DNA from 3 places in the Mycobacterium dioxanotrophicus genome. Region 2 is predicted to be linked to each of the others. Evidence: riboswitches for the same ligand, from Rfam matches in the RefSeq annotation. Region 2 holds a riboswitch; each other region holds the start of a gene.

Region 1 (9,801 bases), 3.5 Mb from region 2:
ACCTGGACCGCGGCTGGTGCGAGCACCTGGCGTACCTGGCCGACATCCGCGAGAGCATCCACCTGCGGGCCCTGGGCAGGCAGAACCCGCTCGACGAGTTCCACCGGATGGCGGTCGACGCGTTCGCCTCACTGGCCGCCGACGCCATCGAGGCAGCCCAGCAGACCTTCGACACCGCCGACTCGATCGAAGACGAACCCGGCATCGACCTGTCCAAGCTGGCCCGCCCCACCTCGACGTGGACTTACATGGTCCACGACAACCCGCTCAACGACGACACCATGTCTGCACTGAGCCTGCCCGGGGTGTTCCGCTAAGTTCTAGCCATGGACAACGCGCCTGCTCCCAAGGGCAGGAGCGCACCCCCGGACGTGACCGCGGCGCCGGACCGGATACTCACCGTGCCCAATATTCTGAGCGCATTGCGCCTGGTGCTGGTGCCGGTCTTCCTGTGGTTGCTGTTCGGCGTGCACGCCAACGGCTGGGCGGTGGCCGTGCTGATGTTCAGCGGGTTCTCCGACTGGGCCGATGGCAAGATCGCCCGGCTGATCGCCAACCAGTCTTCTCGGCTGGGCGAGCTGCTGGACCCCCTGGTGGACCGCATCTACATGGTCACCATCCCGATCGCGCTGGCGTTCTACGGTGTGGTGCCGTGGTGGTTCGTGGCCATGCTGATCGGACGCGACATCGTGTTGGCGGCCACCCTGCCGGTGGTGCGCAGCCGCGGGCTGACCGCACTGCCGGTGACCTACATCGGCAAGGCCGCCACCTTCGCGCTGATGTCGGGGTTTCCGCTGGTTCTGCTCGGGCAATGGGATGCGTTGTGGAGCAGGGTGATTCTGTACTGCGGCTGGGCCTTCTTGATCTGGGGCATGGCGCTGTACCTGTGGTCGGCGGTGCTCTACCTGATTCAGGTGGTGTTGGTGGTGCGCCGACTCCCGAGGGCGGCGCGATGAGCCGAGGTCGACCGTGAGCGCCGAGGGCAGTTCACTCGGGGGGTACGCCTCGGGTGCAGGACTCAACAGCCACGACGCCGACGCGCCGACCCGCATCCCGGTGCCGTCGCTGCTGCGGTCCCTGCTCTCCGAGCACCTCGATCCCGGCTACGCGGCGGCGGCCGCCGCCCGCGAGGCAGGTGCCAAGCCGCGGCCCCGGCTCGGTGAGTGGGCCTGGCAGGTGCTGGCGGCGCTCGCGATCGCCACCGTCTTCGCGGTGGCGGCCGCACAGGCAGACATCGCCGCGCCCGCCGCCCGGCAGGCCCAGCACACTCTGGCCGGCCGCGTGCGGGCCGCCGAGGCCAGCACCCGACACGCCGGCGCGACGCGCGACGAGCTGGCCGATCAGGTGGACGCCGAACGACGCGCCAAGCTGGGTATGGACGAGAACGGTCAACAGTTGCTGGGCAGCCTCGATACGGCCAACATCGCCGCTGCCGCAACGCCGATGATCGGTCCGGGCCTCACTGTCACGGTGACTGATCCCGGCATGTCGAAGGATCTCAGCGACGTGTCCAAGCAGCGAGTGGCGGGCAGCCAGCAGGTGATCCTCGACCGGGACCTGCAACTCGTGGTCAATTCGCTGTGGGTCAGTGGCGCCGAAGCGATCTCGGTCGGCGGCGTGCGCGTCGGCCCGGGCGTCACCATCCGGCAGGCCGGCGGCGGCATTCTGGTCGACAATCAGCCGATCACCAGTCCGTATGCCATCGTGGCCATCGGACCGCCACACGGCATGGCCGACGTCTTCAACCGCAGTCCCGGCCTGCAACGGCTCCGGCTGTTGGAGACCTCATACGGTGTCGGGGTCAGCGTCAGTGCCGGTGACGGCCTGAGCGTACCGGCGGTCTCGGTACGAGATGTGAACTTCGCCAAGCAGATTGGACCACCTTGAGAAACACAGGATTGACCAGGTAGATGATCGGAATCGCCGCACTTGTCGTCGGGATCGTGCTGGGGTTGGTGTTCCACCCCAACGTGCCCGAGGTCGTCGAGCCCTACCTGCCGATCGCCGTCGTCGCGGCGCTCGACGCGGTGTTCGGCGGCCTGCGGGCCTACCTGGAACGCATCTTCGACTCCAAGGTGTTCGTCATCTCGTTCGTCTTCAACGTGCTGGTCGCTGCGTTGATCGTGTACGTCGGTGACCAGCTTGGGGTCGGCACCCAGCTGTCGACGGCGATCATCGTGGTGCTCGGTATCCGGATCTTCGGCAACGCGGCCGCGTTGCGACGCAGGCTGTTCGGCGCCTGACATGAGCGACGCCGAGCGCCCTCAGGACGCCGAACACCCCGACCTGCCGTCCGAGCCGGCCGGGGTACCCGAGGCCGAGGTGAAGGAGACGCCTGCCGAGAAGGCCCCCGAGGCCGACGGCGCCACCGACAAGGCGGTCGAGAACGCCGCCGGCGCGCCGGAGGTGCCCGCGCACGAGCAACCCGCGGATCATCACGGGCGGCACGAGATGCCCGACGGCACACCGCGGACCCGCTGGAAGAGCCTGGCCGTTGCGCAGCAAGGCCGTTCCCAGCTGATCTTCGGCGCCCTGGGCCTACTGCTGTGCGTACTGCTCGGGGCGGCGATCGTCACGCAGGTCCGGCAGAACGATTCCGGCGATTCGCTGGAAACCGCTCGACCGGCCGACCTGCTCATCCTGCTGGACTCCCTGCAGCAGCGCGAGGCGTCGCTGAGCACCGAAGTGGCCGACCTGCAGCGCACGCTGCAACAGCTGCAGGCATCGGGCAGCAGCGACCAGACCGCGATCGAGAACGCCCAGGCCCGGTTGGCCGCGCTGTCCATCCAGATCGGTACGGTCGCCGCCACCGGTCCGGGGGTGACGCTGACCATCGAGGACAACGCTCCCGGTGTCGCGGCCGAGACCATGCTCGATGTGATCAACGAATTGCGCGCGGCAGGCGCCGAGGCCATCGAGATCCGCGGTGGCGGGGCCGATCAGCAAACCGCTGTCCGCGTCGGCGTTGACACCTGGGTGGTCGGCACGCCAGGTCAGCTCATCATCGACAACGTGGCCGTGGGGCCACCGTATTCGGTTCTCGCCATTGGCGATCCGCCTACTCTCGCAGCGGCGATGAACATTCCCGGCGGCGCGATGGACAGTATCAAGCGGGTCGGCGGGACGATTGTGGTACAACAAGCCCAGCGGGTCGACGTAACCGCCTTGCGGCAACCGAAACCACGCCAATACGCTCAGCCCGTCAAGTGAGTCCGACCGATCCGACCTGACAAACCAAGGAGCGCCGTGAGCGATATTCCAGCCGACCTGTACTACACGTCCGAGCACGAGTGGGTGCAGCGCACCGGTGATGACACGGTACGCGTGGGTATCACCGACTACGCCCAGTCGGCGCTGGGCGACGTGGTGTTCGTACAGCTGCCGGACGTCGGCGCCGACCTGAGCGCGGGCGACTCGTTCGGGGAGGTGGAATCGACCAAGTCGGTCTCCGACCTGTATGCGCCGGTCACGGCGAAAATTGTTGCTGTCAACGGTGATCTGGAGGGCAACCCGCAGCTGGTCAACTCCGACCCGTACGGCGAGGGATGGCTGGTGGACCTGCAGCTGGAGTCGGGCGTGCTCGCGGACGTGCTGACCGGCTTGCTCGATGCGGACGGCTACCGCGCCGTCGCGTCGGAGTAACGAGTTGTTAGGGTTTGCAGCGACCTGTTCGACCGTACGCAGCGCACAGATTTCCACCACATCAGATCCGGCAGTGGTGGACACAACAAGGCCCGTTGCGCGGTACGGTCAACGTGAGACCGACGACGGCTGGGGGCCCCGCCGGGCAACGCCACAGCAGCCAGTGAGGAGCAGCGGGTGACGGACAAAAACAGCAATGTGGGGGCCGACCAGACGTCTGACGAAGTCACGGTGGAGACGACATCCGTCTTCCGTGCGGACTTCCTCAACGAGCTGGACGCGCCTGCGACGACGAGTGCCGAGGGCACCGTCTCGGGGGTAGAGGGCCTTCCCTCGGGTTCGGCGTTGCTCGTCGTCAAACGCGGCCCCAACGCGGGCTCTCGTTTCCTCCTGGACCAGCCGACCACATCGGCCGGGCGGCACCCGGACAGCGACATCTTCCTCGATGACGTGACCGTCAGCCGTCGCCATGCCGAGTTCCGGTTGGAGGGCGCCGAGTTCCAGGTTGTCGACGTCGGCAGCCTCAACGGCACCTACGTCAACCGCGAGCCGGTCGACTCTGCGGTGCTCTCCAACGGCGACGAGGTCCAGATCGGTAAGTTCCGCCTGGTGTTCCTGACCGGCCCCAGGTCCGACGACGACAGCAGCTCGTCCAGCTAGCTGATGAGCGTGCGCTGGAACAGCCGATGACAGTGATGAGCGGTCGCGGGACAAGCCGATGACAGTGATGAGCGGTCGCGGGACAAGCCGATGACAGTGATGAGCGCTCGCGCGAAGAGCCGATGACTCAGCCTGACCGACCTGCACTGGCCGGAATGTCGATCGGTGCTGTCCTGGATCTGCTCCGCGGTGACTTTCCGGATGTGACCATCTCGAAAATCCGGTTCCTGGAAGCCGAGGGGCTGGTCACACCGGAACGCACCGCGTCGGGTTATCGGCGTTTCACCGCGTATGACTGTGCGCGGCTGCGGTTCATCCTTACCGCCCAGCGGGATCAGTACCTGCCGCTGAAGGTGATCAAGGCGCAGCTGGACGCGCAACCCGACGGTGAGCTGCCGCAGAGCGGATCTGCCTACGGCGTACCGCGTTTGGTGGCCGTCGAGCAGGCCGACGGCACTGCCGCGGCGTCAGCGGCGTCGGCGGTGGCACCGACGCAGGTGCGGCTGTCCCGCGAGGACGTACTGGCCCGGTCGGGCGTCGCGGACGAGATGTTGAGCGCGTTGGTCAAGTACGGCGTGATCACCACGGGGCCGGGCGGATTCTTCGACGAACATTCGGTGGTCATCGCGCAGTGCGCCGGGGCGCTCGCCGATTACGGCGTCGAGCCCCGGCATCTGCGCGCATTCCGATCGGCTGCCGACCGGCAGTCCGACCTGATCGCCCAGATCGCCGGACCGGTGGTCAAGGCCGATAAAGCGGGCGCCAGGGACCGGGCTGACGACCTTGCGCGGGAGGTGGCCGCGCTCGCGATCACCCTGCACACATCGTTGATCAAGTCGGCGGTGCGGGACGTTCTCGACCGCTGAGGATTAGACTTGGCGTTGAGGCCATTTCGCTCGAGGTCGATGTGCCTGGAGACGAATTGGCGACAGACGGTTATGAACGACGTGGCAGCACAGCGGTGCGGAGGGTAGGCACAGATGGCTGAGGTTCGGGTAGTCGGCATTCGCGTGGAACAGCCGCAGAACCAGCCGGTGTTGCTGCTCCGCGAGTCCAATGGCGACCGCTACCTGCCGATCTGGATCGGGCAGTCGGAAGCTGCCGCCATCGTGCTGGAACAGCAGGGCGTCGAGCCTGCCCGTCCGCTGACCCACGATCTGATCCGAGATCTCATTGCCGCGCTTGGGCATTCACTCAAAGAGGTACGGATCGTCGACCTGCAGGAAGGCACGTTCTACGCCGACCTGATCTTCGACCGTGACATCACGGTGTCGGCCCGACCGTCTGACTCGGTGGCCATCGCCCTTCGGGTCGGGGTCCCGATCTACGTGGAGGAAGCGGTGCTGGCCGAGGCCGGCCTGTTGATCCCGGATGAGAACGATGAGGAAGCTGCAGGCACCGTCCGTGAGGACGAGGTGGAGAAATTCAAAGAGTTCCTCGACAGCGTGTCGCCCGACGATTTCAAGGCCACGTGACCGTAGTTCCCAGGTCACGGATGCGTCTCAACTGACGCGCGAGGCGTCGACACGCGGTGTGGGTGTCATCCAAGTCCGTTTTGGGCAGCCATACTTTGAGGGCGACGAGCAGTCAGGGCTCGGCGGGAAGCGTATGCTCGACACATTCGGGCTCGCAGCAAACCCGCTGCGGTGCAGGTCACGGCAGCGGATGAGGTAGGCGGGTTCGATCGGCGAGAGGATTCACAGTGGGTGACACGCCACGGCAGGGAGAGTTGGATCTGACCACGGGAAGCGGGGTTGAACCGCCCGTTCGGCCGGCCAGCGAGCCCGTTCAGGGCGGGTTGTTCCCCGACGATTCTGTACCGGACGAACTGGTCGGTTACCGCGGTCCGAGTGCCTGCCAGATCGCAGGCATCACCTATCGGCAGCTGGACTACTGGGCCCGCACGTCACTGGTGGTGCCCTCGATTCGCGGCGCGGCCGGTTCCGGCAGCCAGCGGCTGTATTCGTTCAAGGACATCCTGGTCCTCAAGATCGTCAAGCGACTGCTCGACACCGGCATCTCGTTGCACAACATCCGGGTGGCCGTGGACCACCTGCGTCAGCGCGGCGTTCAGGATCTGGCCAACATCACGCTGTTCTCCGACGGCACCACCGTCTACGAGTGCACCTCGGCCGAAGAGGTGGTCGATCTGCTGCAGGGCGGTCAGGGTGTGTTCGGTATCGCGGTGTCGGGCGCCATGCGCGAACTGACCGGCGCGATCGCCGATTTCCCGGGTGAGCGTGCCGACGGTGGTGAGTCCATCGCCGCTCCCGAGGACGAACTGGCGTCGCGGCGCAAGAGCCGCGACCGCAAGATCGGCTGACCCGTCACTTCGTGATTGCCCCGCCGCGTGCCTGCGCGCGGCGTGTTCGCCCGTGCCGGTAGCGGCCGGTAGAATCGGCTGCGCATCGCCCTTGTGCGGGAGAGCTTCGTGGCCGCCAGCTACGGACGCCGAAGGAGCAACACCTCTCCGTCAACCTCTCAGGCACCCAGGACCGCACGGGCCCCGATGCCTCTGGAAAGCGGCGCTCCGCGCGAGCGCCCGCCCATGGGGAAAGACGCCCGTCGGCGTCGAATCTCTCAGGCGCCCGGGACCGGGTTGACGACAGAGGGAGAGGGGAGCGCAGCACGTCCTCAGACGGGGCTGCCACCTCGACCCACCGTGGCGGGGCCGCAATGAGGGAGCCTTGATTGTCCGATCAGCAGCAAGCACGTTTCGTCGACCGGCACATCGGGCCGGACGCCGCCGCCGTCACCACGATGCTCGACGTGATCGGCGTGGCATCGCTCGACGACCTCGCTGCCAAGGCACTGCCCGCAGGGATTCTCGACGGACTCGCCGCCGACGGCCTGGCACCGGGCCTGGATCGCCTGCCGCCCGCCGCCACCGAGGAGCAGGCGCTGGCAGAGCTGCGAGCGCTGGCCGACGCCAACACGGTCGCGACGTCGATGATCGGGCAGGGCTACTTCGACACGCTGACCCCACCGGTCTTGCGGCGCAACATTCTTGAGAATCCGGCGTGGTACACGGCCTACACGCCGTACCAGCCCGAGATCAGCCAGGGCCGGTTGGAGGCGCTGCTGAACTTCCAGACCATGATCTGCGACCTCACCGGCCTCGAGGTGGCCAATGCCTCCATGCTGGACGAGGCCACCGCGGCTGCCGAAGCGATGACGCTGATGCACCGCGCCGTCAAGGGGCCGGCCAACAGGCTGGCCGTCGACACCGACATCTACGCCCAGACAGCAGCGGTCCTGGCGACCCGCGCGGAGCCGCTCGGCATCGAGATCGTCCGCGCCGACCTGACCCAGGGCCTGCCCGACGGTGACTTCTTCGGCGCGATCGTGCAGTTGCCCGGCGCCAGCGGCCGGATCGTGGATTGGACCGAGCTGGTCTCCGAATGCCATGAGCGTGGTGCGCTGGTCGCCGTCGGAGCCGATCTGCTGGCGCTCACCCTCATCACCACGCCCGGCGAGATGGGCGCCGACGTGGCCTTCGGGACCAGCCAACGGTTCGGTGTGCCAATGGGATTCGGCGGCCCGCACGCCGGATATCTGGCGGTGCACGCCAAGCACGCCCGCCAGCTGCCGGGCCGGTTGGTCGGGGTGTCCGTCGACGCAGACGGGGCACCGGCGTACCGGCTGGCGCTGCAGACCCGCGAACAGCACATCCGCCGCGACAAGGCCACCAGCAACATCTGTACCGCTCAGGTGCTGCTCGCCGTGATGGCGGCGATGTACGCGAGCTACCACGGTGCCGAAGGGCTGACCGCCATCGCGCGCCGCGTGCACAGCCACGCCGACACGATCGCCGCGGCGCTCGGCGACGCGCTGGTGCACGACACGTACTTCGACACCGTGCTGGCCCGGGTGCCGGGCCGTGCCGACGACGTCATCGCCGCAGCCAAGGCCAACGGCATCAACCTGTGGCGGGTCGACGCCGACCATGTTTCGGTGTCGTGCGACGAGGCCACCACCGACGCGCATGTGGCCGCCGTGCTGGACGCGTTCGGCGTCAGCGCCACCACACCGCGATCTGCAGAACCCGATGTGCTCCTCGCGTCCGCAGATATCGCCACGCGCACCTCCGAGTTCCTCACGCATCCGGCGTTTACCCGGTACCGCACCGAGACCGAGATGATGCGCTATCTGCGGTCGTTGGCCGACAGGGACCTGGCTCTGGACCGCACGATGATCCCGCTGGGGTCGTGCACCATGAAGCTCAACGCCGCGGCCGAGATGGAGCCCATCACCTGGCCCGAGTTCGCCCGTCAGCACCCGTTCGCGCCCGCGTCGGACAATCCGGGGCTGCGTCGGCTCATCGCCGATCTGCAGGAGTGGCTGACCGCTATCACCGGCTACGACGAGGTGTCGCTGCAACCCAACGCCGGTTCGCAGGGGGAGTACGCCGGGCTGTTGGCGATCAAGGCCTACCACGTGGCACGCGGCCAGGCCGGCCGTGACATCTGCCTGATCCCGTCGAGCGCGCACGGCACCAATGCCGCGTCGGCCGCACTGGCAGGCATGCGGGTGGTCGTCGTGGCGTGCCGGCCCAACGGTGACGTGGACCTGGACGATCTGCGCGCCAAGGTCGCCGAACACGCCGATCGTGTTGCGGCACTGATGATCACCTACCCGTCCACCCACGGGGTGTACGAGCACGACATCGCCGAGATCTGTGCCGCCGTGCACGACAACGGCGGTCAGGTCTACGTCGACGGGGCGAACCTCAACGCGCTGGTCGGGCTCGCCCGCCCGGGCCGTTTCGGCGGCGACGTCAGCCATCTGAACCTGCACAAGACGTTCTGCATCCCGCACGGCGGCGGTGGACCAGGCGTGGGGCCGGTGGCCGTGCGCTCGCACCTGGCGCCGTACCTGCCGGGGCACCCGCTCGCCGAGGAACTGCCCGACCAGGCTCAGGCCGATGGGGCCGCGCGGCCCGTCGTGTCCGCGGCGCCGTACGGCTCAGCCTCGATCCTGCCGATCACCTGGGCCTACATCCGGATGATGGGGGCCGACGGGCTCCGGGCGGCATCGCTCACGGCGATCGCGTCGGCCAACTACATCGCGCGGCGGCTCGACGAGTACTACCCGGTGCTCTACACCGGCGAGAACGGCATGGTGGCCCATGAGTGCATCCTGGACCTGCGCGCGATCACCAAGGACACCGGCGTCACGGTCGATGATGTGGCAAAGCGCTTGGCCGACTACGGTTTCCATGCACCGACCATGAGTTTCCCGGTAGCGGGCACGCTGATGGTGGAGCCCACCGAAAGTGAGAGCCTGGCCGAGGTCGATGCGTTCTGCGACGCGATGATCGCCATCCGCGCCGAGATCGACCGGGTCGGTTCGGGCGAGTGGTCGGTGGACGACAACCCGCTGCGGGGCGCGCCCCACACGGCCGAATGCCTGCTGGTGGCGGACTGGGACCACCCGTACACGCGCGAGCAGGCCGCCTACCCGCTCGGCAAGGGTTTCCGGCCGAAGGTCTGGCCGCCG
Region 2 (9,801 bases):
AACGGGGACGCGTCGCTGTCCGTCGGGGTGGTGCCGTTCAAGGGCGACGCCGATGCCGCGCTGGCTCAGCTCGAGGAGCGCGTGCGCAGGGCCGAGCCCGACGGTGCCGAGGCGACGACGAGTGCCCGGGCCCCGGTGACCACGGATCAGGGAGTGCAGGGGAGAACCGTCGACCTCACGGATCCGGTGGCGCACAAGGTGTTGGCGGCGTTCGTCATCGACGGTTTCGCGGTGAAGGCCGTCGCGATCGAGCCGCTGCTGGCCACCAACAGTGACCGTGACACAGCCAACCGGATGATCACCAGCATCCGGCGGGACGTGCAGGTGGGCCGATGACCGCACCGGAAACGGCCCAGATGGATTCCCTTGTCGCCGCGCGGATCTCAGCGATCGACGCGTCCGGATGGGGGCGCCGCTTCGTGTTCATCCAACCGCGCAACCTGGCTTTCTGGGTATACGTGCTGCTGGTCCTCGTCGGGCTCGGCCAGTTCGCCGATTCCGTGGGCAGTTTCAACTCGCACTCGGTGCTGACCGCGGCCGTCGTCTTCGCGATCTACGGCGCGGTCATCTGGTTCCTGGCCCAGCGCGCCGACCGCTACACCGAGCTGCCGGTCAAGCTGCTGATCACGGCCTTCGTGTGGGGTGCCTTCGCCGCGACCTGGGCGATGGCGGCCGTCGCCAACACAGCCATCGGGGACTTGTACGCCAAGCAGTTCGGCCAGCGCTGGTCGTTGGACTGGGCTGCCGGGTTGTCGGCGCCCGTCACCGAGGAACTCGCCAAGGGTGCCGGGCTGGTGCTGCTCATTGTGCTGGCACCGCGCATCGTGCGGACCGCGTTCGACGGATTCATCATCGGCCTGGTCATCGGTCTGGGATTCCAGTTGCTCGAAGACATGTTGTACGCGTTGCGCGATCAGGACGGGATGGCCGTCGTCATGGTGCTGCGCATGCTGACCGGCGTGGGTGGCCATTTCGCCTACACAGCGATCTTCTGCGCCGGGCTCATCTATGTGTTGGGCCGCCCCGCCGAACCCCGCAGGGTGGGCCGCGGGCTGCTGCTCATGGTGTCGGCGCCTGTGCTGCATGGTCTTTGGGACTCGGCCGGAAGCCTGGTCGGTGGCAGCAGCCTGCTGCTGATCGTGCTCTGGGCGGCCATCCTGCTGGTGACGCTGGTCATCTTCTTCCGGGTCTATGTGCTGACCGTGCCGCGGGAGCGGGCGCTGCTGCGCAGTGTGCTGGCGCCCGAGGTGGCGTCGGGAGTGTTGGCGGAGGCCGAGCTCGACGCCATCGCGGGCAACCGCAGAACCCGGCGGCGCTATCGGAAGTCCTTGCGTCCCAAATCCGTTCGGCGTACGGCGCGGCAGGTTCTGCAGGCCGGCTACGATCTGGCGCAGGAACTGGCCCGTTCCCGCGGTGCCGATACTCCGGCGGTCCAGTTCGCGCGGTCGGAGATCGCCCGCATCCGCAGCGGCGCGCCGTCGCGGTGGTGACGCGACGCGGGTGATGTCAGGCCGACGGGCCGAGCAGCCCACGCAGCGCGGTCTTCGCCAGCTGGCGCGCATGTTGTTCGGTGAGCGCGTAGTGACCGGTCATGCGCCGGAAGATCAAAGGCCCGAACAAAATGTCGATGACGTCGTCGATCGCCAGGCCCGGGTCGGCGTCGCCGCGTGCCACGCCGCGCTGCCACAGGGTGGTGATGGCCGCACGCCTGCCGTCGAGGAAGTACTCGCGGAAATATGTTGCGCCGACGGGATCGTCGACGCACGCGGCGAGTAACTGAGCGAACACCTCGCCGCGTGCACTGGCGTAGAAGGCCGACACCCGCATCACCTGTTCGGTGAGATCTCCTGCGGTACTTCCGGTGTCGGGCAGTGGCAGGGCTTGGGCCATCATCGTCCCGAACGCTTCGGCAGCCACCGCGGTGCGCGATGGCCAGTGCTTGTAGATGGTGGCCTTGCTGGCGCCTGACCGCGCCGCGATCGCGTCGACCGTGGTGGCGGGAAAGCCGCCCGTGTCGAGCAGATCGGCGGTCGCGTTCAGGACGGCCTGGTGGATGCGGTCGCTGCGCGCGCCGGTGGGGCGGACGAAGGCGTGCTCACCTGCGCCGTGGGTGTCAGGCGACATCGTCGTGGTCGGTGGACTCGGCGACGGCGCGCCACTGGTTCATCTCGGATTGCACGTGGGCGATCTTGGCCTCGACCGCCGCGATGGTGTCGCGGCCCAGCTGCAGGCGCAGTGGCGGCTGCGGGGACTCCACGACGTCGATGATGGCGTTGGCGGCCTTCACCGGATCGCCTGGCTGATCGTGGTTGCGCTCACCGGCGACGACGCGCATCTGCCCGGCCGGCCCGTCGGTGTAGTCGTCGATGGTCCGCTGCTGGGTCTGCAGGCTCGACGAGTCGAGGAAGTCGGTGCGGAAGTATCCGGGCTCGATCACCATCGCGTGCACGCCCAGCGGTTTGAGCTCGGCATGCAGCGCCTCCGACAGCGCCTCGACAGCGAACTTGGTGGAGGCGTACACGCCCCAGCCGGGCGAGCCGACGAATCCGCCGACCGAGGAGATGTTGGCGATGGTGCCGGAGCGCTGTCCGCGCAGTACCGGGGCCACCGCGCGGGTGACGGTGAGCAGGCCGAAGACGTTGGTGTCGTAGACCGCGCGAATTTCGGCATCGGTGGCTTCTTCGACGGCGCCCAGCAGGCCCCGGCCCGCGTTGTTGATCAGCACGTCGATGCGGCCGAACCGCTCGACCGCGGCTTGAACGGCGTCGCGGGCCTGTGCCTCGTCGGTGACGTCGAGCGTCACGGCCAGCAGATGCTCGCCCGCGTCGGGCAGGGCCGCGGTGATGGTGGCGGCATCGCGTGCCGTGGCGACCACGTCGTGACCGCGGGTGAGGGCCTCGCGGGCGATCTCCAAGCCGAAACCGCGGGATGCTCCGGTGATGAACCAAACGCTCATGTTGTGACCTGCCTTTTCGGACTCAACTGAACTGTACGATCAGTTTAGTTTTGACGGAACGGTCGATGCAACGGACGAGTCGGGATGGTTATTCCTGCGATTCAGTGATGCAGCGCGGTGCGCACCACATCGACCATCGCGGCGGTCTCGGGTGTCCGGCCGAAATGCTCGATGATCTGCACCTGAATCTCACCGACGAGGCCACCGAGGATCGCGCCGACCGCGATCATCGTCGGCTCGTCGTCCTTGAAGACCGGCCGCAGGATCGATTCGTACTCCTCGTTGGTGAGCTGACCCATCTTGTCGACGATGGTCTGCTCGAGGTCCAGCGCGCTCATCGCGTAGTCCTGCGCGTCGCGCAGTGTGGTGGGCAGCCGCTCGAGCACCATCTGCACCAGGTTGTCCTTGAGCGCGTTGTACCGCTGGGTCCCGATGGCGAGCTTCACCAGGGGTGTGGCGATACCGGTCTGCGCGTCGATGGCGGCTTCGACCTCCTTGCCGACGAGCGCGAACAGCTTGTCGGCGCCCGGACCGCGCAGGATGCCGTCGAACAGGATCTCCGGCGAGAACAGATCCTCGGACAGGATCCTGGCGTAGTCCTTGGTGATGGTGTCGCGTTGTGCGTGCAGCAAGCCCTGGAACGGGATGAAGCCCAGATACTTGGTCGGCTGGACCGGCCGGAACAGCATGTTCAGTGCGATGTAGTCGCTGATGAAGCCGACGCCGAAGCCGAACGCCGGCATGATCCACGGGTTCTGGAACAGCGCCCACGCCACCATCTGCACCAAGCCGATGCCCAGGCCGAAGTAGATGCCGCTGCGCCGGACGAACGCCATGGCGTTGTCGCCGAGCCCGCGCATCAGCTTGTTGAGCTTCTCCTTGTTGCGCACCAGCGTGGTGACCGCGAGGAACTGCACGTCGACGAAGCGGGGCAGGTCGGCCCGCATCTCGCCCAGCATCTTCTCGACGACCTTTGGGGTCTGCTCGTGGATGCGGGCCTGAATGGTTCGGCGGGCCGCGTCGGGAAGTGAATCCCACAACCCCGGACGGATCTGCTCGGCGAGTTCGCGGGAGATCTCGTCGACCGCCTGGGTCAGCGGCTCGCGCAGGTTCTCGACAGCCTCCCTGGCGTCGACCTTCTCGAGTAGTTCCTCGGGTTTGAGCAGGTTCTGCGTGAGCAACTCGATGGTCTTGGACCCCACCTTGCCTGCGCGGCGCGGCACGATGCCCTGCCAGCCGATCGGGCCGATGCCGACGAAGGCCAGGGGTCGGTAGAGCATCTCCAGCGCCACGATCTTGGTGCTCCACCCCACGAAGGCGGCCACGAAGGGCATGGAGAGATAGATGAACCAGTTGGCGCCGAAGTCGGCCTTGATCTCCTGCCAGTTCTGGATGGCGAGGATCGTCTCGCTGGTGCTGCTCATGCGCGATCCGCCTCCGGCTCCTCGCTCACCGACCGTCCTGCGCCATAGCGGCCTCCCACAACCCCATGCCCAGGCTCGACAGGCTCAGCGTGAGTCGCTCCACGCGTGCCGTCAACGGACCGCGCGTCGCTGTCTTCATCGCCGCGAGCACTGCCGGCTCGGCCATCAGCACCTCGTAGTCGCTCTTCATGCCCGGGTCCTCGGGCCCGGTCTCCACCAAGCCCAACGAGAGCAGATGCCCGACGTACTGCGGCACCATGCCGGGCAGTGCCACGTTGGCGGTGCGGCCGATCAGGCACGCGTTCTCCAGCACGGCCTGTCCGGGGGTCCGCGAGCGGGTCCAGGACCGGACGTTGACCAGAGGCGAGGCCGCGCCGTCGGACAGCGCGCCGATGATGCGGGCTTCGTCGGCGACGAGCTGGTTGAGCAGCCGGTGGTACAGCTCGACCTGGCTGCCGCTGGTGCTCTGGTCGAGCGCCCGCTCCAGCAGCCGGCCCATCTTCGAGTGCAACGATTCGGTCGTCGGCTCGTCGGGCACCGCCGACTGCGGTGTCTTGGGCGTCGTCTCGACCGCGTCGAGCCGGTCCCGCAGCAGGGTCATCAGCTGCTCTTCGCCCCAGCTGGCGAGTTGCATACCGACCTTGGCGGCGTCGGTCGCCCGGCCGGCGATGCCGAATGGGTCGAACCACTTGGGCACAGGCGCCTGGTACTTCGGCGTGCGGATGGCAAACGCGATCTCACCCACCGGCGTGGACAGCTTGAATCCGCGGCGCTGAAGGGCCCGCCGTTTCTTCGGCGAGTCGGAGGTGACTGGCGTGCTGGAATCCGCCTTCGACAATTCCTGTGACATCGCTGATCGACCGCCTCCCCGGTACCAGATGTGTCCGCAGTTCAGTACCGATCGACCTTAGATCTACGGCATCGAGATGTGCGCACGGTACCTGGTCGGGGGACCGCGGTGCGCCAGTGGGCGCAAACTCACACTCGTTCGGCGACCTTCAGCGGCGGCGGGCGATGGTCGGGACGTGTTCGGGGCGCACTCCGGTGCCGATGATGTAGCCCGGCACGGTAGCCAACCGGGGTAGCCGGTGCAGCAGGTTCCGCAGTGCCGGCGGCGGGATGATCTCCTTGCCCGCCATGGCAGGCGCCAGCACCTGCCGGTGCACGATCCGCTGAAAACCCTGGGTGACGACGGTGGGCACGGTGCGTTGGCGCTGCACCGCGGCCAGATTGGTTTCGGTGAGGCGGTGCTCGCGCAGGGGTGCGTGCAGCAACCGGGACGCCGCAACCGCATCCTGGATCGCGACATTGACGCCGACGCCGCCTGCCGGAGACATGGCGTGTGCGGCGTCGCCGATGCACAGCAGTCCGTCGCGATGCCAGGTGTGCAGGCGGTTGAGCCGGACATCGAGAAATTTGACGTCGTCCCACGAATTGAGCGAATCCACGTCGGACTCGGGGATCAGCTCGGCGAGCTCACTTTTGAAGCGGTCCAGGCCGCGGGACCGCAGGCCGGTGTCACTGCCTTTCGGGATCAGGTAGGCGATCTGGAAGTACCCCCGGCGCGGGATCATGATCAGCGCCTTGCCGGGTGCGGTGCGCGGGATGAGTGAATAGTCACCGTCGTTGGTGCGCGGCACCCGCAGCCACCAGACGTCGAACGGCACCGGGTACTCGCGGACCGACAGGCCGGATTCCCGGCGGGTGACCGACCAGCGTCCGTCGCAACCGACGGTGAGGTCGGCACGTAACTCGCCGGGACCGTCCGGGCTCTCGTAACGGACGCCGGTGATCCGGTCCCCGTCGCGCAGCAGTCCGGTGACCTCCGTTTGCATCCGCAGTGTGAAATGCGGTTCGGATTTGCCGGCGTCGGCGAGCAGGTCGAGAAAATCCCACTGCGGCACCATCGCGACATAAGGATGCGGTTGCCGCAGCCGCCGGAAGTCGACCATGGTGATGGCTTGTCCGTCGACGGTGAAGTCGCCCTTTTCGACCTTGCTGTAAGGGATTTGGTCGAACTTCTGCAGCAGGCCCAGTTCGTCCAGCAGGCGCATGGTGCTGGGGTGGACGGTGTCGCCGCGGAAATCCCGCAGGAAGTCGGCGTGCTTCTCCAGCACCGTCACATCGACCCCGCATCGGGCCAGGATCAGGCCGAGCATCATGCCGGCCGGGCCGCCACCCACGATGGCGCACGTCGTGCTGTCGGTCACGACACCCAGCCAACCACGAAAACCGCCGGCACAGAACGACAGGGCGATTGTGCGATCGCTCAAAGACGCCGGCGGGGGTTTGGGCATTATCTGCTCGCCATCGATGGTCGTCGGGGTCGATGCTGGCAGTCGAACACCCGGCGATTCGAAAGGCTGGAAACCACAGATGACCACGCGAAACGGCATCATCGGCGCTGTGCCCGCCACGCAGGTTCCGCGGTATGCGGGCAAGGGCACCTTCGCCCGGATCGCCGACATCCACGAGGTGTCCGATTACGACATCGCGATCCTCGGCGTGCCGTTCGACGGCGGAACCTCCTACCGCCCGGGAGCACGGTTCGGCCCGCTCGCGGTGCGCACCGCGGCCCGCGCGCTTCGCCCCGGCTACCACGTCGAACTCGGTGTCGCTCCCCTCGAACACGTCCAGGTGGTTGATGCCGGTGACGTCGCGGTCACGCCGTACAACATCGACGAGGCGTGCCGCCAGATCCAGGACCACGCCTCCGACATCCTCGCCGGCGGCGACCGCCGCATCGTGTCGATCGGTGGTGACCACACCATCGCGCTGCCCAATCTTCGTGCGCTGCATGCCAAACACGGGCCCGTCGCGCTGGTTCACTTCGACGCACACCTGGACACCTGGGACACCTATTTCAACGCCCCGGTCACCCACGGCACCATCTTTCGGCGCGCGTTCGAGGAAGGGTTGCTCATCGAGGACCACTCCATCCACGTCGGCATCCGCGGGCCGATCTACGACCAGATGGACCTCGACGACGACGCCAGGATGGGTTTCAAGATCATCCGGGCCGGCGACCTCGACGTGATCGGCGTCGACGCGGCCGTGGACGTGGTGCGCCGGCGGGTCGCCGACGTCCCGGTGTATCTGTCCATCGACATCGACGTGTTGGACCCAGCCTTCGCCCCGGGCACCGGCACCCCTGAAATGGGTGGCCTGACCTCGCGGGAGCTGCTCAAGATGCTGCGAAAGATGACCGGCCTCAACATCGTCGGCGCCGACGTCGTCGAGGTGGCTCCGGCCTACGATCACGCCGAGATCACCTGCGTCGCGGCGGCGACGCTGGTCTTCGACATCGTGTCGCTGATGGTCGCCGGAGCCCGCACCAACCTGCCCGTCAACGGAGAGGTTGCGACAACCGCCCGTCCATGACGTAGCATGCATCACACAACTGAAAACGTCGTTGACGCACTGTGGGAGAACCTCCGTTGTTCGGAGGCGCCGTAGGAGCAACTCCTCCCCGGGAATCTCTCAGGCCCAATACCGCAGTGTCGAGGCAACTCTGGAGAACAGCGCGATCCCTGGATCTCGCTTACCGAAGGGGAACAGCGCGGCAGCGCTAAAACTCTCAGGTTTCAGGACAGAGCGGGGAGGTGTCACCACCCGATACGTCGCGTCATCGCGGCGCCCCGAAACCGGAGTCACCTCGTGCCTGAGCTTTCTGAATTTGTCAACGGCGACAGTGTTTTTCGCGATCGCCACATCGGCCCCGACCGCACCGGCCAAGCCCGCATGCTCGACGTGCTCGGCTATCCGTCCGTCGATGCATTGATCGACGCGGCCGTACCCTCCCAGATCCGCAGTATCGACGGGTTGCGGCTGCCCGCGGCGCGGTCCGAGGAGCAGGTGCTCGATGCGCTGCGGGCGCTGGCGGACCGCAACCAGACGCGGGTGCAGATGATCGGTCTCGGCTACCACGACACCATCACCCCCGCCGTCCTGCGCCGCAACATGCTGGAATCGCCTGCCTGGTACACCGCGTACACGCCGTACCAACCGGAGATCTCCCAGGGCAGGCTCGAAGCGCTGCTGACCTTCCAGACGGTCATCGAGGACCTCACGGCACTGCCGGTGGCCGGTGCATCACTGCTCGACGAGGCCACCGCGGTCATGGAGGCCGTGCTGCTGATGCGCCGGGCCAACAAGACCTCGAAGTCCAATCGTGTTGTGCTCGACGCAGATTGCCTGCCCCAGACGCTCGCGGTGGTGCGCGGGCGGGCCGAGTCGGTGGGCATCGAGGTGGAGGTCGCCGACCTGACGCGGGCATTGCCCGACGCTGACGCGTTCGGCGTCGTCTTCCAATCGCCCGGCGCCAGCGGCGTCGTACGCAACCACGCCCCGCTGATCGCTGCGGCCGCCGACCGCGGCATGCTCACCACGGTCGCTGCCGATCTGCTGTCGCTGACACTCATCACGGCACCCGGCGAGCAAGGTGCCGACATCGCCGTCGGCTCGGCGCAGCGGTTCGGTGTGCCGCTGTTCTTCGGTGGCCCGCACGCCGGGTACATGTCGGTGCGCTCGGGACTGGAGCGCATGCTGCCGGGGCGGTTGGTCGGCGTCTCCGTCGACGTGGACGGCAAGCCCGCCTACCGCCTCGCACTGCAAACCCGCGAACAGCACATCCGCCGGGACAAGGCGACCAGCAACATCTGCACCGCGCAGGCGCTGCTGGCCAACGTCGCCGCCATGTACGCCGCCTACCACGGTCCGGAAGGGTTGCGCGCCATCGCAACCCGCGTGCACGGTCATGCCGCCGCGCTGGCCGAGGGGCTGCGGTTCGCGGGCCGCGAGATGGTCCACGACCGGTTCTTCGACACCGTGATGGTGCGGGTCCCCGGCGGTGCCCACGACATCGTCGACGCCGCCGACCGCGCCGGAATCAACCTGCGTCTGGTCGATGCCGACCACGTCGGCATCTCCTGCGACGAGCGCACCACCGACGACATCGTGCGGCGCGTGCTCGACGTGTTCGGTGCCGTCCCTGTCGCGGTGGGCGGCGGCGTCGCGTTGCCCGCAGACCTGCTCCGCACGTCGGATTACCTGACCCATCCGGTGTTTCACCGGCACCGTTCCGAGACCGCCATGTTGCGCTTCCTGCGGGAACTCTCGGACAAGGACCTCGCGCTGGACCGCACGATGATCCCGCTGGGTTCGTGCACCATGAAGCTCAACGCCGCCGCCGAGATGGAACCCATCAGCTGGCCCGGGTTCGCTGGTATCCATCCGTACGCCCCGGCCGCGCAGACCAGCGGCTATCGGGAGTTGATCGGCAACCTTGAGGACTGGCTGGCCGAGATCACCGGCTATGACCGGGTTTCATTGCAGCCCAACGCCGGATCGCAGGGCGAGCTCGCGGGCCTGCTGGCCATCAACGCCTACCACCGGTCCCGCGGAGACGTCGAGCGCGACGTC
Region 3 (9,801 bases), 1.4 Mb from region 2:
CCGTCGACGCGATTACGCAAAGACTTGACCTGGTGGGATCTGACCGTGTTCGGCGTCTCGGTGGTGATCGGGGCAGGCATCTTCACCATCACGGCGTCGACCGCGGGTAGCCTCACGGGTCCGGCGATTTCGATCTCATTCATCATCGCCGCAATCGCATGTGGATTGGCTGCGCTGTGTTACGCCGAGTTCGCATCGACCCTTCCGGTTGCCGGCAGCGCGTACACGTTTTCCTATGCCACCTTCGGTGAATTCATCGCGTGGGTGATCGGCTGGGATCTCATCCTGGAATTCGCGGTGGCCGCGGCGGTGGTAGCCAAAGGCTGGTCCAGTTACCTCGGGACGGTGTTCGGCTTCGGCGGCGGCACGCTGAGCATCGGCGGATTCGAGGTGGACTGGGGCGCCCTGCTGATCGTCGCCGTGGTGACACTGCTGCTGGCACGCGGCACCAAACTGTCGGCGGAAGTGAGTCTGGTGATCACCGTCATCAAGGTGGCGGTGGTGTTGCTGGTGGTCGTCGTCGGAGCGTTCTACATCAAGCCGCAAAATTATTCGCCGTTCATCCCGCCCGCGGAGACCGGTACCGGCGGCAGCGGTGCCGACCAGTCGCTGTTCTCCTTGATCACCGGTGCGACCGGCAGCCACTTCGGCTGGTACGGCGTGCTGGCTGGGGCGTCGATCGTGTTCTTTGCCTTCATCGGCTTCGACATCGTCGCCACCACGGCGGAGGAGACCAAGAATCCGCAGCGCGACGTGCCGCGGGGCATCCTCGGCTCGCTGGGGATCGTGACGGTGCTCTACGTGGCGGTGGCCATCGTGCTCTCGGGGATGGTGTCCTACCGGGAGCTGCGCGGCTCCGACGGCCATTCGGCGAACCTGGCGACGGCGTTCGCGGCCAACGGCGTGCACTGGGCTGCCAAGGTCATCTCGGTCGGGGCGCTGGCCGGACTGACGACGGTGGTGATCGTGCTGATGCTCGGGCAGACCCGGGTGCTGTTCGCGATGTCCCGGGACGGTCTCATGCCGCGCCGGTTGGCCAGGACCAGCCCGCAGGGCACGCCGGTACGGATCACAGTGATCGTCGGCGTGCTGGTCGCCATCGCCGCGACGATCTTCCCGATGGGCAAGCTCGAGGAGATGGTGAACATCGGCACGCTGTTCGCCTTCGTGCTGGTCTCGGCCGGGGTCATCGTGTTGCGGCGGACCCGTCCGGATCTGCCGCGGGGTTTCCGGACGCCGTTGGTGCCGGTGCTGCCCATCGCCGCGATCGCGGCCTGTGGATGGCTGATGCTCAACCTGACCGGGCTGACCTGGATCCGGTTCCTGATCTGGATGGCCATCGGGCTTGTCGTGTACGCGCTGTACGGGCGCAGGCACTCGGTGCTCGGGCAGCGGGAGTCCGCCGCCACGAGGTAGTCCATCGCCGGGCGCCCGGCAGCGACAGAAGGGCGATACCGCGTTGCGGTATCGCCCTTCTGTTTGCGCGTCGACGGCCAGAGTGCTTTACAAAATGACTATGTATGTCTAGACAGGCGACATATAGCCATCTATAGTCAAGTCATTGCAGTGATCGCTCTCACACAAGGAGGTATGACGTGGCGATAGACAGCTCAGCCCTATCCGACGGCGCACAGGTCGCGGAGGTGCAGTGGCGAGACAAGAAGCGGTACCTGTGGTTGATGGGGCTGATCGCCCCCACCGCCCTGTTTGTGATGCTGCCCATCGTCTGGGCGGTCAACCAGGCGGGTTGGCACACGGCGGCACAGCTGCCGTTGTGGATCGGCCCGGTCCTGCTCTACGTGCTGCTACCGGTGCTGGACCTGCGGTTCGGTCCCGACGGGCAGAACCCGCCCGATGAGGTGATGGAGCGGCTGGAGAACGACAAGTACTACCGGTACTGCACCTACGTCTACATCCCGTTCCAGTACGCGAGCGTGATCCTGGGTGCGTACCTGTTCACCGCGTCCAACCTGAGCTGGCTCGGGTTCGAAGGTGGGCTGGGCTGGCTCGGCAAGATCGGCGTGGCGTTGTCGGTGGGTGTGCTCGGAGGGGTGGGCATCAACACCGCACACGAGATGGGGCACAAGCGTGACTCGCTGGAGCGCTGGTTGTCGAAGATCACCCTGGCACAGACCTTCTACGGCCACTTCTACATCGAGCACAACCGTGGTCACCACGTGCGGGTCGCCACCCCGGAGGATCCGGCGTCGGCCCGGTTCGGCGAGACGTTCTGGGAGTTCTTGCCGCGCAGCGTATTCGGCAGCCTGCGGTCCTCGTGGGAGCTCGAGGCGCAGCGACTGCGCCGGATGAACAAGTCGCCGTGGCACTGGTCCAACGATGTGCTCAACGCATGGGCGATGTCGGTGGTGTTCTTCGGCATCCTGATCGCGGTGTTCGGTCCGGCGCTCATCCCGTTCGTCATCGTCCAGGCCATCTACGGGTTCAGCCTGCTGGAGTCGGTCAACTACCTGGAGCACTACGGCCTGCTGCGGCAGAAGACCCCCAGCGGTCGCTACGAGCGCTGCGCCCCGGTGCACAGCTGGAACTCCGACCACATCGTGACCAACCTGTTCCTGTACCACCTGCAGCGTCACAGCGACCACCACGCCAACCCGACCCGGCGGTACCAGACCCTGCGCAGCATCGACGGTGCGCCGAACCTGCCCAGTGGCTACGCGACGCTGATCGGGCTGACCTACCTGCCACCGCTGTGGCGCAAGTTGATGGATCACCGCGTGCTCGAGCACTACGACGGCGACATCACGCGGGTGAACATCCAGCCGCGGTTGCGCGAGAAGGTGTTGGCCCGTTACGGAGTCTCTGACGAGCGCTTGCGCGAGGAACCGAGGGCTGCTGACGAGCGCTTGCGCGAGGAACCGAGGGCTGCTGACGAGCGCTTGCGCGAGGAACCGAGGGCTGCTGACGAGCGCTTGCGCGAGGAACCGAGGGCTGCTGACGAGCGCTTGCGCGAGGAACCGAGGGCTGCTGACGAGCGCTTGCGCGAGGAACCGAGGGCTGCTGACGAGCGCTTGCGCGAGGAACCGAGGGCTGCTGACGAGCGCTTGCGCGAGGAACCGAGGGCTGGAGCGTGAGCGCCTACACATGCCCCGGATGCGGCTACACCTACGACGAGGCCAAGGGCGCGCCGCGGGAAGGATTCCCGGCAGGCACACCGTGGGACCAGGTACCTGATGACTGGTGCTGCCCGGACTGTGCGGTGCGCGAGAAAGTCGATTTCGAGGAAATAGGAGTGACGAAATGACCGACGAGCGCTTGCGCGAGGAGCCGACCAGCACAGAGCCATACAAGCTGTTCGTCTGTGTGCAGTGTGGATTCGAATACGACGAGGAGAAGGGCTGGCCCGAGGACGGTATCGCCCCGGGGACCCGCTGGGACGACATCCCGGACGACTGGAGCTGCCCCGACTGTGGCGCTGCCAAGTCCGACTTCGAGATGATGGAGATCGCCCGACCGTGACCGCAGCGCGGATCAGCACGACGGGAACTGCGGGAAGCCCGATTGCGGCGCCGGGAGCGATTAGAGTCGCGCGTGTGAGTCGACCGAGTGACAGGCGCATCCCGTACGCCGAGGCGTCCAGGGTGCTGCTGCGCGACTCGATTCTCGACGGCATGCGCGAGCTGCTGCTGACGCGGGACTGGTCGGCGATCACGCTGTCGCACGTGGCCACCGCGGCCGGCATCAGCCGTCAGACCATCTACAACGAGTTCGGCTCCCGGCAGGGGCTGGCCGAGGGGTACGCGATGCGGCTCGCCGACAGGCTGGTGGACGCGGTGGACGAGGCCATCAACCACAACGTCGGCGAGGTGCATGCGGCGTTCCTGGAGGGCTTCCGGGCGTTCTTCGCCGAGTCGGCCGCCGATCCGCTGGTGACCTCGTTGCTCACCGGAGCGTCCAAACCCGACCTGCTGCAGATCATCACCACCGGCAGCGGCCCCATCATCAGCCGGTGCTCGGACCGGCTGACGGGGACGTTCCAGAACAGCTGGATGAAGGCGAGCGATCAGGACGCCGGGGTGCTGGCCCGCGCGATCGTGCGACTGGCGATGAGCTACGTGTCCATGCCGCCGGAAGCTGATCATGATGTGGCCGGTGACCTGGCCCGACTCATGACGCCATTCGCTGAGCGCTACGGTGTGATAGATACCCCTTAGCTGTCAGAGCGCCGCCGCAGTAAAACCGCATGAGCGCCTGTCCCGCGAGCCCGCAGGCTAGAGGTATCTGCATGTGGCGTCGCGCCGTGCGCGCACCCGTGTGCTGGCAAGCAATCACGACTGAAAGAGGGCTCTACATGACCGAGTTGAAGGCGGATAGCCTCAACGGGATCGATTTCAAGGTCGCTGACCTGTCGTTGGCTGACTTCGGCCGCAAGGAGATTCGCCTGGCCGAGCACGAGATGCCCGGCCTCATGGCACTGCGCCGCGAGTACGCCGACGTGGCACCGCTCAAGGGGGCACGCATTTCGGGCTCGCTGCACATGACCGTGCAGACCGCGGTGCTGATCGAGACGCTCGTCGCGCTCGGTGCCGAAGTCCGGTGGGCGTCGTGCAACATCTTCTCCACCCAGGACCACGCTGCCGCGGCCGTCGTCGTCGGCCCGCACGGCACCGAAGAGGCACCCAAGGGTGTGCCGGTCTTCGCGTGGAAGGGCGAGTCGCTCGAGGAGTACTGGTGGGCCGCCGAGCAGATGCTCACCTGGGACGGCGAACCCGCCAACATGATTCTCGACGATGGCGGTGACGCCACCATGATGGTGCTGCGCGGTGCGCAGTACGAGAAGGCCGGTGTGGTGCCGCCCGCCGAGGACGACGATCCCGCAGAGTGGAAGGTCTTCCTTTCGGTGCTGCGCAAGACCTTCGAGAACGACAAGACCAAGTGGAGCACGATCGCCGAGGCGGTCAAGGGCGTCACCGAGGAGACCACCACCGGTGTGCTGCGGCTGTACCAGTTCGAGGCTGCCGGCGAGCTGCCGTTCCCGGCGATCAACGTCAACGACTCGGTCACCAAGAGCAAGTTCGACAACAAGTACGGCACGCGGCACTCGCTGATCGACGGCATCAACCGTGGCACCGATGTGCTGATCGGTGGCAAGAAGGTGCTGATCTGCGGCTACGGCGACGTGGGTAAGGGTTGCGCGGAATCGCTTGCGGGCCAGGGCGCCCGGGTGTCGGTCACCGAGATCGACCCCATCAACGCGCTGCAGGCGCTGATGGACGGCTTCGATGTCGTCACGGTCGAAGAGGGAATCTCGCAGGCCGACATCGTCGTCACCGCGACCGGCAATAAGGACATCATCACCCTCGATCACATGAAGGCGATGAAGGACCAGGCCATCCTCGGCAACATCGGCCACTTCGACAACGAGATCGACATGGCCGCCCTGGAGCGCTCGGATGCCAAGCGGCTCAACATCAAACCGCAGGTCGACCAGTGGACGTTCGACAACGGCAAGTCGATCATCGTCCTGTCGGAAGGTCGTCTGCTGAACCTGGGCAACGCCACCGGCCACCCCTCGTTCGTCATGAGCAACAGCTTCTCCAACCAGGTGATCGCCCAGATCGAGCTGTGGACCAAGAACGACGAGTACGACAACGCCGTGTACCGGTTGGCCAAGCATCTTGACGAGAAGGTGGCCCGGATCCACGTCGAGGCACTCGGTGGCACGCTGACCAAGCTCACCAAGGAGCAGGCCGAGTACATCAACGTCGACGTCGAAGGCCCGTACAAGCCGGAGCACTACCGCTACTGAGATAGCCGGAGTCGATACGAAATCGCCCAAACCCCTTCGGGTTTGGGCGATTTTGTCGGTGGTTTCGCGCACCCGCTGGTGCCCCGACGCCGGGGTCGGGCGGTGCCCGATTGCGCAACCCGGGTTCGGCGGATAGAGTGACGCGCGGCACACTTCGAGGTTGAAGTGGCTCACAACTCAAGACGCCGTTGAGGCGTGGCGGGAGAGTCCCACCCCCATCCAGTGGGCGGGCGCCGCAGGAGCAAATCCTCCCCGGGAATCTCTCAGGCAATCGATACCGCCGCGACTAGGCACCTCTGGAAAGCAGTCAACCACTACCGGTTTGGCTCACCGAAGGGGCAAGCGGACCGTCGCACGACTCAGTCGGCGGTTCGTGAAAACTCTCAGGTCCAATGGACAGAGTCGGGGAGGCGCCATAGTCCGCGCTCTCCATCGCGCCTGATCCCTGAGGATGTTGTGACCCAATCCAATGATCTGACTGTTCCAGTAGCGCAACCAAATCTGTCGTCCGGCGAGCCGCAGCTCTCGCGCCAGCTCTCCAACCGCCATATCCAGTTGATCGCCATCGGTGGCGCGATCGGCACCGGGCTGTTCATGGGCTCCGGCAAGACCATCAGCCTGGCGGGCCCGTCGGTGATCTTCGTGTACATGATCATCGGCTTCATGCTCTTCTTCGTCATGCGGGCGATGGGCGAGCTGCTGCTGTCGAACCTGCACTACAAGTCGTTCGCGGATTTCGCCGCTGACCTGCTCGGTCCGTGGGCTGGTTTCTTCACCGGCTGGACGTACTGGTTCTGCTGGATCGTCACCGGGGTCGCCGACGTCGTGGCGATCTCCGGCTACGTGCAGTACTGGTGGCGCGACCTGCCGCTGTGGATCCCGGCGCTGGCCGCGGTGGTCCTGCTCATCGGGTTGAACCTGCCGACTGTGAAGGCGTTCGGGGAAACCGAATTCTGGTTCGCGCTGATCAAGATCGTCGCGATCGGCGCGTTGATCGTGGTCGGTCTGGTGATGGTGCTCAACCACTTCCAGGCTCCCGGTGGAGCCCACGCCAGTTTCGCCAACCTGTGGAATGACGGCGGGTTCTTCCCCACCGGCCCAATGGGATTCGTGGCCGGCTTCCAGATCGCCACGTTCGCGTTCGTCGGCATCGAACTGGTCGGCACCACCGCGGCCGAGGCCAAGAACCCCGAGCGCAACCTGCCGAAGGCCATCAACTCGATCCCGGTGCGCGTGATGCTGTTCTACGTCGCCGCGCTGGCCGTCATCATCTCGGTCACCCCGTGGCGCGAGATCAGCGCCGACCGCAGCCCGTTCGTCGCGATGTTCAGCCTCGCCGGCCTGGGCATCGCGGCCTCGGTGATCAACTTCGTGGTGCTCACCTCGGCGACCTCGTCGGCCAACTCCGGCATCTACTCCACCTCGCGGATGGTCTACGGCCTGGCCCAGGAAGGCGATGCGCCAAGCCGATTCGGCAAGCTGACCTCGCGACGGGTGCCCGCCAACGCACTGTTCCTCTCGGGCGTGTTCCTGCTGGCCGGTGTGGTGATGGTGGCCGTCGGTGACTCGATCATCGAGGCGTTCACCATCGTCACCACCATCTCGTCGCTGTGCTTCATCTTCGTTTGGACGATCATCCTGAGCAGCTACCTGGTGTACCGCCGGAGGCGGCCGCACCTGCACGAGGCGTCGAAGTTCAAGATGCCCGGCGGCATCGCGATGTGCTACGTGGTGCTGGCGTTCTTCGTGTTCCTGGTGTGGGCGTTCACCCAGAAGCCCGACACCCTGCACGCGCTGCTGGTCACCCCGGTGTGGTTCATCGTGCTCGGCATCGCCTGGTCCGTGCTGCGGCGTCGGCCCACGCACGTCGCCCGCGAAGCCAAGTTCCGTGCTGAACTGAACGACACCACGGTCGACTGACGGTGCCGCAGGCCGGCGGTGCCGCACATGGGCGCCGCCGGCCATGCACGGTCATTACATCTGCAGGCTGATCTGTTAACCTTGCCGACCATGCGTCGGCTGTGGGGGGCTTTGTGCGTGCTGCTGCTTTTCGGAAGTGTGGGTGTGATACCGCGAGCGCACGCCGACCCCGACCCGACCCTGCGCAACCATGACCCGATCTTCAACGAAGATCAGTACGCCGAGTTCTACACTCCACCCGACCCGCTGCCACCCGGCGCGCCCGGAGACCTGATTCGCACCGAGCCGTCCCGGTTGGTGCTGGAACCGTCCGGGCAGCTCGGTGCGATCATGGCCGCCGGCACGCGAATCATGTACCGCAGCACCGATTCTCGGGGAAACCCGATGGCCGTGACGGGCACCTACTTCGAGCCCCAGAACGACTGGCCCGGCAAGGGGCCGCGGCCGCTGATCGTCTACGGTCCCGGCACTCAGGGGCAGGGTGACCAGTGTGCGCCGTCGCGGCAGTTCAATCAGGGCATCCACTGGTCGCCGTGGCTGGATATCGCCTTCAACTACGAGGAGCTGTTCGTCGCGACCATGGTGGCCCGCGGTTTCGCCATCGTGATGACGGACTATCAGGGACTGGGAACGCCGGGCCTGCACACCTACGTCAACCGCGTCGCAGAGGGCAACGCCATGCTCGACGCGGGACGCGCAGCTCTCAAACTTCCCGGCACATCGCTGGATCCCCATGGGCCCGTGGCATTTTGGGGCTACTCCCAGGGCGGCGGCGCAGCCGCGTCGGCGGCCGAGCTGGCTGCCTCCTACGCGCCGGACCTCCACGTGGTTGGCACCTACGCGGGCGCGCCACCCGCCGACCTGAAGGAACTGTTCCCCTACGCCGACGGCAGTGCCCTAGTCGGCGTGGTCGGGTACGCCATCAACGGAGTTCTGCAAGCGTATCCCGAAGCAGCGCAGGCGATTCACGACAAGCTCACTCCCCGCGGGGAAGACCTGCTCAACAAGGTGGCCGGACAATGCATCGCCGAGACCATCGCAAAGTTCATGTTCCGGCATCTGCAGCCGTACTTCACCGAAGACATCCACCAACTGGTCAACGAGGAGCCGTTCAGCGGCCTGTTCGACCTGCAGAAGATCGGCCGCTACCGCCCCGACGCTCCGGTGCTGATCAACAGCAACCGCTACGACCCGCTGGTGCCCTGGACGGCGGCCAATCAGTTGGGCCGGGACTGGTGTGACAAGGGTGCCGACGTGGAGTTCCGCACCAACGAGGAACCTCCGTTCCTCAACAAGCTGGTGATCAACCACGCGCTGCCGATGCTGGTCGACGGCGAAGCGGCCATGCAGTGGATCGCCGACCGGTTCAACGGAATACCGACGGCGCCCAACTGCGGGCAGTTCTGAACCGACGCGGCAGCGATACGCTCGCTGGGTGCCCCCCGCGATCCGCGCCGTCATCGCCATCCTGGTCAGCACCGTCCTGGTCGTGACCGGCTGTACGAACGGGCACGACGCGGACATGCAGCGTCCGTTCCCCGCGGCGACCGGACGGGGACCGTGCGATGTGACCACCGAGCACGACGTACCGGCCACCATGCGCGACGGCACCGTGTTGCGCGCCGACGTCTACCGTCCCAAGACCTCCGACGCGGTGCCGGTGATCCTGATGCGCACCCAGTACGGCAAGTCGGCGGCACAGACGGACGTGGACCGCTTCGAGCCGCCCGATTGGTTCGCGTCGCACTGTTATCTGGTTGTGGTGCAGGATATTCGGGGCCAGGGCAACTCGGGCGGCGTGTTCAGCGAGTTCACCCACGACATGGACGACGGCTATGACTCGGTGGAATGGGCGGCCGCCCTGCCGGGCTCGAACGGCAAGGTCGGCATGTACGGGTCGTCCTACGTCGGGGCCACGCAGTGGCTGGCAGCGGTGACCACGCCCCCGCACCTGGCGACCATCGTCCCCGCGAACACCGCATCGGACTACTACGACGGATGGAACTACGAGGGCGGGGAGTTCCGGCTGGGGTTCGTGTTGCCGTGGGCGATCGAGGACATCGCCACCACCGCCGCGATCAACCGGGATGACAAGCAGGCCGTGGCGCAGTTGA

Evidence for each region. A riboswitch is a leader RNA that binds a small molecule or an ion and turns the genes downstream of it on or off. The one in region 2 is predicted to bind glycine.
Region 1: another riboswitch for glycine. It lies ahead of gcvP (aminomethyl-transferring glycine dehydrogenase); the one in region 2 lies ahead of gcvP (aminomethyl-transferring glycine dehydrogenase).
Region 3: another riboswitch for glycine. It lies ahead of cycA (D-serine/D-alanine/glycine transporter); the one in region 2 lies ahead of gcvP (aminomethyl-transferring glycine dehydrogenase).

Annotation. Positions count from the first base shown of each region.
Region 1 covers NZ_CP020809.1:3,215,922-3,225,722, forward strand. Annotated here, with positions in the region: gene secA2 (accessory Sec system translocase SecA2) at 1-317, shown strand, start outside; gene BTO20_RS15515 (CDP-alcohol phosphatidyltransferase family protein) at 327-956, shown strand; gene BTO20_RS15520 (DUF881 domain-containing protein) at 970-1,887, shown strand; gene BTO20_RS15525 (small basic family protein) at 1,911-2,243, shown strand; gene BTO20_RS15530 (DUF881 domain-containing protein) at 2,452-3,210, shown strand; gene gcvH (glycine cleavage system protein GcvH) at 3,247-3,642, shown strand; gene garA (glycogen accumulation regulator GarA) at 3,820-4,302, shown strand; gene ftsR (transcriptional regulator FtsR) at 4,425-5,168, shown strand; gene BTO20_RS15550 (bifunctional nuclease family protein) at 5,283-5,777, shown strand; gene BTO20_RS15555 (MerR family transcriptional regulator) at 6,005-6,625, shown strand; glycine riboswitch at 6,712-6,810, shown strand; gene gcvP (aminomethyl-transferring glycine dehydrogenase) at 6,994-9,801, shown strand, end outside.
Region 2 covers NZ_CP020809.1:6,719,350-6,729,150, reverse strand. Annotated here, with positions in the region: gene BTO20_RS32770 (hypothetical protein) at 1-336, shown strand, start outside; gene BTO20_RS32765 (PrsW family intramembrane metalloprotease) at 333-1,490, shown strand; gene BTO20_RS32760 (TetR/AcrR family transcriptional regulator) at 1,507-2,124, opposite strand; gene BTO20_RS32755 (oxidoreductase) at 2,114-2,956, opposite strand; gene BTO20_RS32750 (DUF445 family protein) at 3,058-4,380, opposite strand; gene BTO20_RS32745 (Abi-alpha family protein) at 4,406-5,230, opposite strand; gene BTO20_RS32740 (FAD-dependent oxidoreductase) at 5,379-6,590, opposite strand; gene speB (agmatinase) at 6,757-7,761, shown strand; glycine riboswitch at 7,794-7,885, shown strand; gene gcvP (aminomethyl-transferring glycine dehydrogenase) at 8,122-9,801, shown strand, end outside.
Region 3 covers NZ_CP020809.1:5,352,344-5,362,144, reverse strand. Annotated here, with positions in the region: gene BTO20_RS26090 (amino acid permease) at 1-1,416, shown strand, start outside; partial or broken gene BTO20_RS26085 (alkane 1-monooxygenase) at 1,680-2,822, shown strand; gene BTO20_RS26080 (rubredoxin) at 3,089-3,262, shown strand; gene BTO20_RS26075 (rubredoxin) at 3,259-3,477, shown strand; gene alkX (TetR family transcriptional regulator AlkX) at 3,552-4,172, shown strand; gene ahcY (adenosylhomocysteinase) at 4,310-5,767, shown strand; glycine riboswitch at 5,957-6,057, shown strand; gene cycA (D-serine/D-alanine/glycine transporter) at 6,242-7,687, shown strand; gene BTO20_RS26055 (lipase family protein) at 7,778-9,094, shown strand; gene BTO20_RS26050 (CocE/NonD family hydrolase) at 9,210-9,801, shown strand, end outside.